Regions from separate parts of the Photobacterium gaetbulicola genome, predicted to be linked through region 3. Evidence: riboswitches for the same ligand, from Rfam matches in the RefSeq annotation. Region 3 holds a riboswitch; each other region holds the start of a gene.

Region 1 (4,016 bases), on a different contig from region 3:
CTGTTGCCAGCGGGTCGCCCCCATGGTCATTGCCAAGTCCAGGTAGCCTTTGGGGGTATGGCGAAGTCCGTCATAGCAGCAGGTGGTGACCGGGAAAAAGATGATCAAAGCTGCCATGACAATTTTTGATGCCATGCCGTATCCAAGCCACAGCATGAGAATGGGCGCAATAGCGAATACCGGTATGGCCTGGCTGGTGATCAATACTGGCAGGAGCCAACGGCGCAAAGGCTCGAATAGCAGCATTTGCAGAGCGAAAAATAGCCCCATAGCCAAGCCCAGAAGAAGGCCGAATACGACTTCTGTTCCTGTGACAATGGTATGATGCCAGAGTACATCCGCGCGTTCGACCAGCTTGGACAGCACGGCGACGGGGCCAGGCAAGATAAAGGGGGGCAAGCCGAACAGTACCACGCAGGCCTGCCACAACCCCAAGATGATCGCCATGCTGGTGACAAAGCGGGTAATTGGCCATGACAAGACGGTACTGTTTCCCTTGCGAAACGCCTGACTAACGGCCTGCTGCTCTAGCATGGGGTTTGGTAGCTTTGACGATAGGACAGGTTCAGGCATAGTCATTCTCCAGCTGGTTGATAATTCCTTGCTGGTGGGCAGCAAGTTCGCCGTCAAATTGCCTTGGTGGGGGACCAGACGGGATCGGCAAGGCACTCATTGAGGCTGGTGAGCCTGCCATCATGTAGATATGGTGCCCAAGACGAAGTGCCTCTTGCGGATCATGGGTTATCAACAAGACGGTTTTTCCAGCAAGCAGGCGTGCAGACAGTGACTGTAGTTTATGGCGGGTTACGGCATCGAGTGCTGAAAAGGGCTCATCCATCAATACTACGGGTTTGTCTTGCATCAAGGTACGGGCCAGAGCGACACGTTGGCGCATCCCCCCTGAGAGCTGGTTAGGCATGACCTCGGCTTTGTCAGCCAACCCCACCGCATCGAGCAATGCCATGGCTTTCGGTATATTGGCGTCTTGACTAGCGCCGAAGCGGGTACTCAAGCAGACATTGCCAAGGACATTGAGCCATGGCAACAGCAGATCTTGTTGTGCCATATAGGCAAGATTGCCAGCCAACGGCCAATCATTGCTGGTGGTTATCGAACCGCTCCAGGCAACGTTGTCCTCGAGAAGCCCTGCCAGGTGGCGAAGCAGAGTAGTCTTCCCACAACCACTTTTACCGAGCAGGCAAGTCCATTGCCCAGCCGGAAGCTTAATATCTAACTGGTTGAACAGAGGAGAATGGGCATCATTGTACCTAAGTGTTAATTGCTCGATACAGACTGTCATTCCCTTGGTATGAGCCGTAAAAGTCTTGTTCATCGGTGTAACGCTTCCATGTTTACTCGGGCTTAAAATGGCCAGCAAAGAAATGGTTTACCGGGCCGTGACCAGCGCCAATCTGGAGAGCATCTGCATTTTCGATTGCTTTGGTTATGTAGGTTTTGGCATGCTTAACGGCTTCTTCTAGCGGATACGCCTGAGCAAGGAAAGAAGCCGTAGCAGCTGACAGGGTGCACCCGGTACCGTGCGTATTGCGGGTTGCGATTCGCGGCGTGCTCATACGCACGACATCATTTTCGAGGATCAGCAAATCAGTACTGGAGGTGTCATTTTCCAAGTGGCCCCCTTTTAGCAGAATCGAACGGGACCCGATTGCTCGTAAAGCAGAGATCATGTCAGCCATTTGCTGCTCGTTCTCTGGCAGGCGGCTGCTAATCAGCGCAGCAGCCTCAGGCAGGTTTGGGGTGATCACATCGGCAAGCGGAAGCAGCTCGTCTTTTAGCGTTGAGATGGCATCCTGTTCAAGCAGCAAGTCGCCGCTTGTTGCCACCATAACCGGGTCTACTACCAAAAATCTCGGTTGGTATTGGCGCAGCTTGCTAGCGACCATACGAATAATATTCGCATCACTTAACATGCCAATTTTTACCGCTTTAACATCGAGATCGGTAAAGACAGCATCCAGTTGTTGCTCTACAAAGGCCGGGTCAATGGCCTGGATACCGGAGACACCTTGAGTGTTCTGTGCGGTTAGGGCGGTGATTACCGAGCAGGCATAGCCACCTGTCGCTGAGATTGCTTTGATATCGGCCTGGATACCAGCTCCGCCGCCACTGTCAGAGCCAGCAATGGTAAGGGTAATAGGAGTGTTTGATGATATTGGCATAACTACCTCTAATTTTAGACGCAAGGTAGCCGTTGCCATCGACCCTATATAAGGGGCGAAATAGAGCAGTCTAGCTAGTTCCCTACGCCATTATTAAATGGATCAGGTTCAACGGGTCCCACTACGTGGTCTCAGCGCTTGGCTCCCCGACTAACGGATAAATTTTGTTTATTCGGTCAAAAACAGATATTGACCTTAAAAAAGTTTTTTCTGGCATATCTGCCTGAAGATGCGAGTAATCTAAACATGTTTTTTACCGCAGAGCAAACATGTTAGGAATAAAATGAGGGGGAAAGGAGAAAAACAGGAGGGGAGACAGGCAGCCATGAGATGGCTGCCCATTCAATTACATTTTTTTGCAGTATGCTGCGATGATAACCATGTTGGTGCCTGCAGCTTTGCCTGTAATATGCAGTGGGTTATCTGTCAGGCGGATTCCACGTACAGCTGTACCTTGTTTGATCACAAGGTTTGAGCCTTTAACTGGTAGATCCTTGATGATGGTTACGTTGTCACCAGCCTCAAGTGGTGTACCGTTTACATCAACGGTTTTAATTGCATCTAGCTCAGCAAGGGCGATACCTTTCTCTGCCCACTCGATCATGTCTTCTTCCATGTACATCATATCTAGCAGGTCTTGTGCCCAGGTTTCAGAAGATAGACGTTTAAGTAGGCGGTAAGCCATAACCTGAACCGCTGGCTCCTGGCTCCACATGCTGTCGTTTAGGCAACGCCAGTGGTTCTGATCCAGTGTTTCTGCGTCTTCGATTTCTGTACGGCAAGTACCGCATACCATCACACAGCTACCTGCGGTTTGGTCAGGAGAAGCAGGTACTTCGTAAACGCTCAGACTGTCTTCTGAACCACATAGTTCACACTTAGCGCCAGCGCGCTCTTTAACGATAGATTCAATGCTCATAGGAATATTCCAAGGAAGTGTAATGGTGTTCCTTACCCATACGGGTAATTGTTCGGTTTATTATGCCATTTAATTTTGAGAAGAAAAGGAATGAAGATCAAGATCACAATACTCTCATCTATTTACGGACAAAAAACAGCCGAATTAAAAAGTTAAGTAAAAATAATGCAACAAAATTGTAGGGTGTAATGTTGAAATGAGACTAAGCTCTAAGAGCCTATCCAAGCAGTTATAGATAGAACAATAGGAAAAGTTATGAAAAAGGCACTGTTTTTATTTTCAGCTTTAGCACTTATTGGATGTGATGATGAGGATGTGGTTAATACGCTTTCGGGCAATGCTGAAGTATTTGCCGTCACCGGGGCTGAAATTGCGGGAGCGCAAGGGTATACCAGTATTGAAAGCATCGAAAATACGTACCCGATCACTTTACCCGATGAGTTTCCCGCTGGCTCGGAAGCCGATTTGGATAACAAGTTGGGAACATTAGGCATAGATATAGATGATACTGACTGTGGTGTTATAGATACAAGAGGAGATGTTTGCTTTGGCGCGGGGAGCAATACAGTTTGCGTACCGGATGAAGTGACAAAGCTCGGCATCAAACTCTATACCATTGATATGGATGAAGTCAGGCGCGCGTACGATAATGGTTTCTACCCCAAACTGGCAGCTGACTTTTTAGGTGAGACCTACGCCAATTTTGATATTGAACGAGTTAGTTGTGCAAGCATAGGCTTATAGTTTCCAGCTAGTTCTTAACAAGCAAAGTGAGCTAACCTCAGGCTCGCTTTGCTTTTTTGTGGCTGTGTAATAAAAACAATGCTGCTCTTTCATTCTTGTCGTTATATTTTATTAGCCGCCTCGCAATTCATTCGTCCCCCTGACTACGTATTAATTCAGTTTGTTATTTTAAA
Region 2 (4,016 bases), on a different contig from region 3:
TTTTACCGCTGGCCGGGATTGTGATTGTTTATTGCTACCGTAACCTAGGGAAAAACTCCGAGGGGGGCAACAATCTCATTATGGATGAGATCCATGAGCCCGGTGCCGGAATTCCTGCCCGTATGGCTCCCTTGGTATTGATAACAACAGTGATCACCCACCTATTCGGGGGATCGGCTGGCCGTGAAGGAACCGCAGTACAAATCGGTGGGGCATCGACTCACTGGCTGGCTCGCAAGTTCAGGCTCAATGAAGCGGATACCCGGTTGATTTTGATTGCCGGTGTGGCGGCAGGTTTTGGTGCCGTATTCGGTACGCCGCTAACAGGCGCAATCTTTGCCCTAGAAGTGCTGGCTATAGGACGCCTGCGCTATGATGCAATTATTCCTGCCTTGTTTGCTGCTATCTTGGCAGATGTCGTGTGTTCCGCTTGGGGAGTGCACCATACCCACTACCGGATAGATTTCCTCGAAACCATTACCCTGTTTGAACATGCTGTCAAAGTAGACCTGCTGATGATCGCCAAGATTGTGATTGCTGCCGTGGCTTTTGGTCTAGCGGGATACCTATTCGGAGAACTGACCCATGCCTTTAAAGATATCTTCAAAGCGACACTCAAAAACCCGTACCTGATAGTGGTTGTTGGTGGCTTGATTGTTATAGCGGCCGTGCAGCTGATCGGTAACTATGATTATATCGGTTTGGGGGTTTACTCGAGCAGGGAGGGAGGTGTCAGTATCTTAACGGCCTTTCAGGAGGGGGGAGCAGAGTGGTACAGCTGGCTACTCAAGTTGCTGCTAACGGCGATTACCCTAGCTGCCGGTTATAAGGGCGGGGAGGTCACACCGCTGTTCTTTGTCGGAGCAACATTGGGCAATACCATGGCATGGGTGCTGGGTGCACCGGTTGATTTGTTTGCTGCATTAGGCTTTCTAGCTGTATTTGCAGCTGCGACCAACACGCCGTTGGCCTGTACCATCATGGGCATCGAGTTATTTGGTGCCGAGCACATGCTGTATTTCGCCATTGCCTGTTATACCGCTTACTACTTCAGCGGACACACCGGGATCTACTCTTCGCAGCGAGTGGCGGTACCTAAGCTGTTTGATTTGGAGGGGGCACCCAAGATCCCCCATAAACTGGGTGAGTTGAGGGAAACCCATTCTTCTTTGCTGAAGACACTTGTGAAGCGTTTCAAATAAATTTGTCGTGCTAAACGGAGTTATGCAAAAGTAGCAAGGCTTTTGCCTTTTAAGTATTAATTTTTGGGGTTCTGCCTTGCCGAGGCGGAACCCCTTTCATATACTGCAAATTCAACTTGTCGGAGTGCCACTTGGCTGAGACCGCATTGCGGGATCCGTAGAACCTGATCAGGCTAATACCTGCGAAGGGAACAAGAGAGACCATCTGTATCACTGTATTCACAGTGGCTGTTTCAGACGACACTATACAGCCTACGTATAGCCTCTTGTTTACGCACCCATCCGCCAAGCAACTTCCCTGTTATGGACCAAAGGAAATTGCTATGTCGAATCGCAAACAAGCGAGATTGGACGCGAAACAATTTATCGACTCATTGACCACCCAGGCTTACCCGAACTCCCGGAAAGTCTATGTCACCGGGAGCCGCGAAGATATCCGCGTGCCAATGCGTGAGATTGCCCTGGCCGATAGCTTGGTCGGTGGAACCAGAGAAGCCCCTGTTTTTGAAACTAATGAACCGGTACGGGTCTATGATACCTCCGGTTTCTATACCGATCCTGAGCAGCCTGCAAATATCTACACTGGCCTGCCTAAGCTTCGTGAAGGCTGGATCGAGGAACGGGGGGACACCGAGTTGTTGGGCGAGCTGAGTTCTCAGTTTTCCAAAGAACGCCTGGCCGATGACACCCTTGATGAACTGAGGTTTGAGCAACAGGCGCGCATTCGCCGTGCCAAGCCAGGCAAAAATGTCACCCAGCTGCATTATGCCCGCCAGGGGATCATCACTCCTGAGATGGAGTTTATTGCCATTCGTGAAAACATGGGCCGGGCGAAATACCGTGATGAGGTACTAAACCAGCAGCACCCGGGCATGGCGTTTGGTGCCAACCTGCCAAAAGAAATCACCCCTGAATTTGTCCGCCAAGAAGTCGCTGAAGGCCGGGCAATTATCCCATCGAATATCAATCACCCTGAAACTGAGCCGATGATCATCGGCCGTAACTTCCTGGTCAAGGTCAACGCCAATATCGGTAACTCGTCTGTCAGTTCGTCGATTGAAGAGGAAGTGGAGAAGTTGGTGTGGTCGACCCGTTGGGGTGGCGATACCGTCATGGATCTCTCTACCGGTCGTAACATTCACGAAACCCGAGAATGGATCATCCGCAACAGCCCGGTGCCGATCGGCACAGTGCCTATGTATCAGGCTCTGGAAAAGGTCAACGGTATTGCTGAGAACCTCAACTGGGAGGTCTTTCGAGATACCTTGCTCGAGCAAGCTGAGCAGGGCGTGGATTATTTCACTATTCATGCCGGCGTGCTGCTGCGTTATGTCCCGATGACGGCGAAAAGGGTTACCGGCATTGTCTCGCGCGGTGGCTCTATAATGGCTAAGTGGTGTCTGGCCCATCACAAGGAAAGTTTCCTGTATGAGCATTTCCGGGAGATCTGTGAAATCTGTGCCCAGTATGATATCGCCTTGTCACTGGGAGATGGCCTGCGTCCTGGATCGGTGGCTGATGCCAATGATGAAGCGCAGTTCAGCGAGCTGCGTACCTTGGGTGAGCTGACCAAAGTTGCCTGGGAATATGATGTTCAGGTGATGATCGAAGGGCCGGGGCATGTACCGATGCACATGATCAAAGAGAACATGGAAGAGCAGCTCAAGCACTGCCATGAAGCACCGTTTTATACCTTGGGGCCTCTGACGACCGATATTGCACCGGGCTATGACCATATTACCTCCGGCATTGGTGCAGCCATGATAGGTTGGTATGGCTGTGCCATGCTGTGTTATGTCACACCAAAAGAACATTTGGGCCTACCGAATAAAGAAGATGTAAAGGTGGGGCTGATCACGTACAAGCTGTGTGCCCATGCGGCAGACTTAGCAAAAGGCCACCCCGGTGCTCAAGTGCGCGATAACGCCTTGTCGAAGGCTCGCTTTGAGTTCCGCTGGGAAGATCAATTTAACCTGGCTTTAGATCCTGAAACGGCTCGAGCCTACCATGATGAAACCCTCCCTCAGGAATCCGGCAAGATCGCCCATTTCTGCTCGATGTGCGGACCGAAATTCTGTTCGATGAAGATCTCGCAAGAAGTCCGTGACTACGCGAGCGGGCTGGAGAAAGCCGGTGATTTGGCCGTGCGGATGTTGGATGACCCCCTTGAGGGCATGCAGCAAAAAGCCGATGAGTTCCGGGCCAAGGGGAGTGAGTTATATCACCCAATCAAAGAGGAAAGTTAATGAACGCGTTGTGTTTACCCGATCACTTGGCGCCATTACTGATGCATATCGAGCCGTTGTTGGCAGCGGCTGATAAATACCAGCTTGGTGAAGCCGTCAGTATGGAGTGGAGCGGATCGGAGGTGGTAGACATTCACCTTGAAGGTGAAACCTTCTCGGTGGCGTTTAATCCGTCTGAAAGTGTGGCGAAGGGGTTGGAAGTGCGTGATCAGTGGCTCGCCCCTTATCCGACCTTGGCAGAGATGCAGCAAGAGGTCGCAAAGAATCCAGCTTTGGTGGTTTGCGGTCTGCCGACAGAGCGAGGCTGTGTCGATATCTGGCACCATCTCGGAGAAGCGCGGGGCGTATATTGCCATCATGCCGGGGCCAGTGAGCCGCAACGAGCCATGCTGCTGGCTGCGCTGGCATTGGACTACCCGCTGGAAGATGCGGTCACACTATCGCGTGCCCATGCCCGTGGTTACCTTGAAAGCCATGCTGATGGCTATGGCGAAACCGGATGGCCGATGGTGCGCGCCTTGTTTCCGCGCCCGCTGACGGCCAATCATCCTGAATGCAATGAGCTGGG
Region 3 (4,016 bases):
CGACAAAGTATTCATCGGCTCTTGTACCAACTCGCGTATCGAGGACATGCGTGCCGCCGCGGCCATTGCCAAAGGCCGCAAAGTCGCCGCCAACGTACAGGCATTGGTCGTTCCTGGCTCGGAGCAGGTGAAAGCTCAGGCTGAAAAAGAAGGCCTGGACAAGATCTTCATCGAAGCCGGTTTTGAATGGCGCCTGCCGGGTTGTTCAATGTGCCTAGCCATGAACAATGACCGCCTGGGCCCGGGCGAGCGCTGCGCCTCAACCAGTAACCGTAACTTCGAAGGCCGTCAGGGCCGTGACGGTCGTACCCACTTGGTGAGCCCAGCGATGGCGGCAGCGGCGGCGTGTGCCGGCCACTTTGTTGATATTCGCGAACTAGACAACGTTGCAGTGACGGCTTAAGAGAAGGAACGAGACAATGACAGGATTTAAACAACACACCGGTTTGGTCGTTCCTTTGGATGCCGCCAACGTCGATACCGATGCCATCATCCCCAAGCAGTTTCTGCAGAAAGTGACCCGCACTGGTTTTGGCAAGCACCTGTTCCATGACTGGCGCTTCCTCGACGATGCCGGCGAGCAGCCAAACCCTGAGTTTGTGATGAATGCGCCACGCTACCAAGGTGCCAGCATTTTGCTGGCACGCGAAAACTTCGGCTGTGGCTCATCTCGCGAGCATGCCCCATGGGCACTGGCCGATTACGGTATCCAGGTGATGATCGCACCGAGCTTTGCCGATATCTTCTACGGCAACTCGATCAACAACCAGATGGTGCCGGTTCGCCTGACCGAGCAGGAAGTCGATGCGATCTTCCAGTACGTCGAGGCCAACGAAGGCGCGGAGATCACGGTAGACTTGGAGGCGATGCTGGTGACAGCCAACGGCAAGCAGTACAGCTTCGAAATTGACGAATTCCGTCGCCACTGCCTACTGAACGGCTTGGACAACATCGGCCTGACCTTGCAGCACGAAGACAAGATTGCCGAGTACGAGAGTAAGATCCCTGCGTTCTTGGCATAACGTCATCACCGTATTCGCTCCATACAAGTAACACTACCGCCCCAGTTCATTATGGCTGGGGCGTTTTTTGCCTTTTTTGCAATAAGATCTTGGTATATCGGGTCGACTAAGCTAGTGACACCCAGGTAATTTGTATTCACTTGGCAGAAATAACCGAGGATACCCTATGCGTCTTTTTATCAGCCTGCTGCTTCTCATCTTATCAGCGAGTACCTTTGCTGCCCCCAAAGCCGCTCTCTGGCCCTACTGGCAGCAATACGCCACTACCGACTCGCAAGCGGTTGACCACAGCCGCTGGCAGCGCCTGCTCGATGAGTATCTGGTTGTCCAGCCCAACCAAACCCTGTTTCGCTATAACCGGGTATCAGATGGCGACAAGTACGAACTAAACCGCTACCTGCGCGACCTGGCCAGGCTGGATCCGCACCAATTAAACCGCAACGAGCAATTTGCTTACTGGGTTAACCTTTACAACGCCCAAACCGTCAAATTGATCCTCGACAATTACCCCGTGTCATCCATCACCAAGCTGGGCGGCTTTTTCAGCTTTGGCCCCTGGGATGAGCAAGTACTTACCATTAACGGCAAGCGGTTGTCCCTCAACGATATCGAGCACCGCATCTTGCGCCCGATCTGGCGCGACCCGCGCATCCATTATGCGGTCAACTGTGCCAGCCTAGGCTGTCCGGATCTCCAACCGGAGGTATTTACGGCCAGCAACCTCGAGCGCTTGCTGGACAAGGCGGCCACCCGCTTTATCAACAGCCGCAAGGGCGTCAACCCGCAGGACGACAAAACCCAGTTGTCTTCGATTTATGACTGGTACGGCAGCGATTTCGGCTCGACATCCCAACTTCAAAAACACATCAACCAATACCGCCAAGGAGCCCCCATTACCCTTGGCAAAGTCAGCTATGACTACGACTGGTCGCTCAATGAAGCCAAATAGCCTGCCGCTCCCCGAGCCTGATCCAGCATAATCATACGTTCCTGCTGGCAACCCGCTGTCCGGCACATTACAATAACAGGCGTTCTCATTGGGGAGCGCTTGCCTGGTAAATGCCATGAGCAAGCTGCTGAGATTGCTGCGGCAAGACCCACAGAACCTGATCCAGTTAGTACTGGCGTAGGAATTGAGTTCGATACGGTAATCCGTCTTATCCCGCCGGGTTGGCATGATGCCTGCCTGCGGCTCAACCCTGTGCCGCTCGTACGATTATTTTTCCTCTTGCCGGACGCAAGAGCATCAGGAGCGCATAGTGAAAAAATTACTCCCACTCGTTACTTTGGTCGCCATGCCGGCACTGGCTGCGGACAACACCCTTACGGTTTACACCTACAGCTCTTTCGCCTCTGACTGGGGGCCGGGACCAGCTATCGAACAAGCGTTCGAGGCACAGTGCGAATGCAACCTGGAATTTGTCGCCCTGGATGACGGGGTGTCGATCCTCAACCGTGTCCGCCTCGAAGGCAAGCGCACCAAAGCCGATGTATTGCTTGGGCTCGATAACAACCTGATTGCCGAGGCCAAGAAAACGGGCCTGCTGGCCGAGCACCAAGTGGACACCAGTAAACTCACCCTGCCAAACGGCTGGAGCGATACCACCTTCGTGCCTTACGACTATGGTTACTTTGCCTTTGTCTATGACCGCACCAAACTGGACAACCCGCCGAAAAGCTTGGATGAGCTGGTCAGCCGTGATGATCTGACTATCATCTACCAAGATCCGCGCACCTCGACGCCGGGCCAGGGCCTGATGCTATGGGTAAAGTCAGTCTATGGCGACCAGGCACCGCAAGCCTGGCAGCAGCTGGCCAAGAAAACAGTCACGGTTACCAAGGGCTGGTCTGAGGCCTACAGCATGTTCCTCAAGGGCGAGTCAGATATGGTGCTCTCTTACACCACCTCGCCTGCCTATCACCTGATTGCCGAGCAGGACGATAAATACCAGGCCGCCGACTTCAGCGAGGGCCATTACATGCAAGTGGAAGTGGCGGCCAAACTCAAAACCAGCCCTAACCAGACGCTGGCCGACGAGTTTCTTGCCTTTATCCTGACCCCGGAGTTCCAGTCCGTGATCCCGACGGGCAACTGGATGTATCCGGTAACGGCTGTCGCCCAGCCAGCCGAGTTCAAGGTTCTCACCCTGCCGGGCAAGGCCCTGGAGTTTTCTGCCGAGGAGGTTGCCAAGCAACGCAGGAACTGGGTACGCGAGTGGCAACAGGCTCTGACCAAGTAGCAGGCACTCACTTTTGAACACACGCAATACCCAACTGATGCCCGGCCTTGTCACCGCCGGGCTTATCCTGTGCCTGGTGATCAGCGCCCTTGGTGCCCTGGTCAATGAGGCCAGTGCTCTCGACATTGCCTCGCTATGGCACGATCCCTACCTACGCCATATTACCGGTTTCTCCTTTACCCAGGCCCTGCTTTCAACCCTACTGAGCACGCTGCCGGCGATCCCGGTTGCCTATGCCCTGTCACGCCGGCAATTTCCCGGCAAAGCCTTGCTGATGCGGATCTTTGCCATGACCCTGGTGCTGCCGGTACTGGTCGCGGTATTCGGCCTGCTGGCGATCTACGGCAACAATGGTGTGCTAACCGGGGTACTGGCAATGCTGGGCTGGCAGGGCAGCTTTTCACTCTACGGCCTGCAGGGGATCTTGTTGGCCCATGTTTTCCTCAACCTCCCTCTGGCAGCACGGCTGTTTGTCCAAAGCCTCGAAGGGATCCCCTTTGAGCAGCACCAATTGGCCACCCATCTCGGTATGTCGAGCTGGCAGACCTTCCGCTTCGTTGCCTGGCCACGACTGCGCCAGCAACTTCCCCATGTCGTCAGCCTGATCTTTATGCTGTGCTTTACCAGCTTTGCGGTCATCATGGCACTGGGCGGCGGCCCCAAGGCAACCACGATTGAGCTGGCTATCTACCAGGCCCTGCGCTACGACTTCGACCTGGCCGGCGGTGCGATTCTCGCCCTGTGGCAGATGCTG

What was found. A riboswitch is a leader RNA that binds a small molecule or an ion and turns the genes downstream of it on or off. The one in region 3 is predicted to bind thiamine pyrophosphate.
Region 1: linked by a shared signal. The riboswitch ahead of thiD (bifunctional hydroxymethylpyrimidine kinase/phosphomethylpyrimidine kinase) and the one ahead of thiB (thiamine ABC transporter substrate binding subunit) in region 3 are both predicted to bind thiamine pyrophosphate.
Region 2: linked by a shared signal. The riboswitch ahead of thiC (phosphomethylpyrimidine synthase ThiC) and the one ahead of thiB (thiamine ABC transporter substrate binding subunit) in region 3 are both predicted to bind thiamine pyrophosphate.

Annotation. Positions count from the first base shown of each region.
Region 1 is NZ_PYME01000006.1:60,675-64,690, forward strand. It holds partial or broken gene C9J03_RS06865 (ABC transporter permease) at 1-450, opposite strand, end outside; gene C9J03_RS06870 (ABC transporter ATP-binding protein) at 566-1,333, opposite strand; gene thiD (bifunctional hydroxymethylpyrimidine kinase/phosphomethylpyrimidine kinase) at 1,353-2,180, opposite strand; TPP riboswitch at 2,243-2,339, opposite strand; gene C9J03_RS06880 (PhnA domain-containing protein) at 2,527-3,099, opposite strand; gene C9J03_RS06885 (hypothetical protein) at 3,355-3,843, shown strand.
Region 2 is NZ_PYME01000004.1:269,079-273,094, reverse strand. It holds gene C9J03_RS05455 (voltage-gated chloride channel family protein) at 1-1,202, shown strand, start outside; TPP riboswitch at 1,313-1,410, shown strand; gene thiC (phosphomethylpyrimidine synthase ThiC) at 1,526-3,448, shown strand; gene thiE (thiamine phosphate synthase) at 3,448-4,016, shown strand, end outside.
Region 3 is NZ_PYME01000019.1:45,848-49,863, reverse strand. It holds gene leuC (3-isopropylmalate dehydratase large subunit) at 1-403, shown strand, start outside; gene leuD (3-isopropylmalate dehydratase small subunit) at 420-1,022, shown strand; gene C9J03_RS16800 (DUF547 domain-containing protein) at 1,189-1,971, shown strand; TPP riboswitch at 2,051-2,172, shown strand; gene thiB (thiamine ABC transporter substrate binding subunit) at 2,282-3,262, shown strand; gene thiP (thiamine/thiamine pyrophosphate ABC transporter permease ThiP) at 3,300-4,016, shown strand, end outside.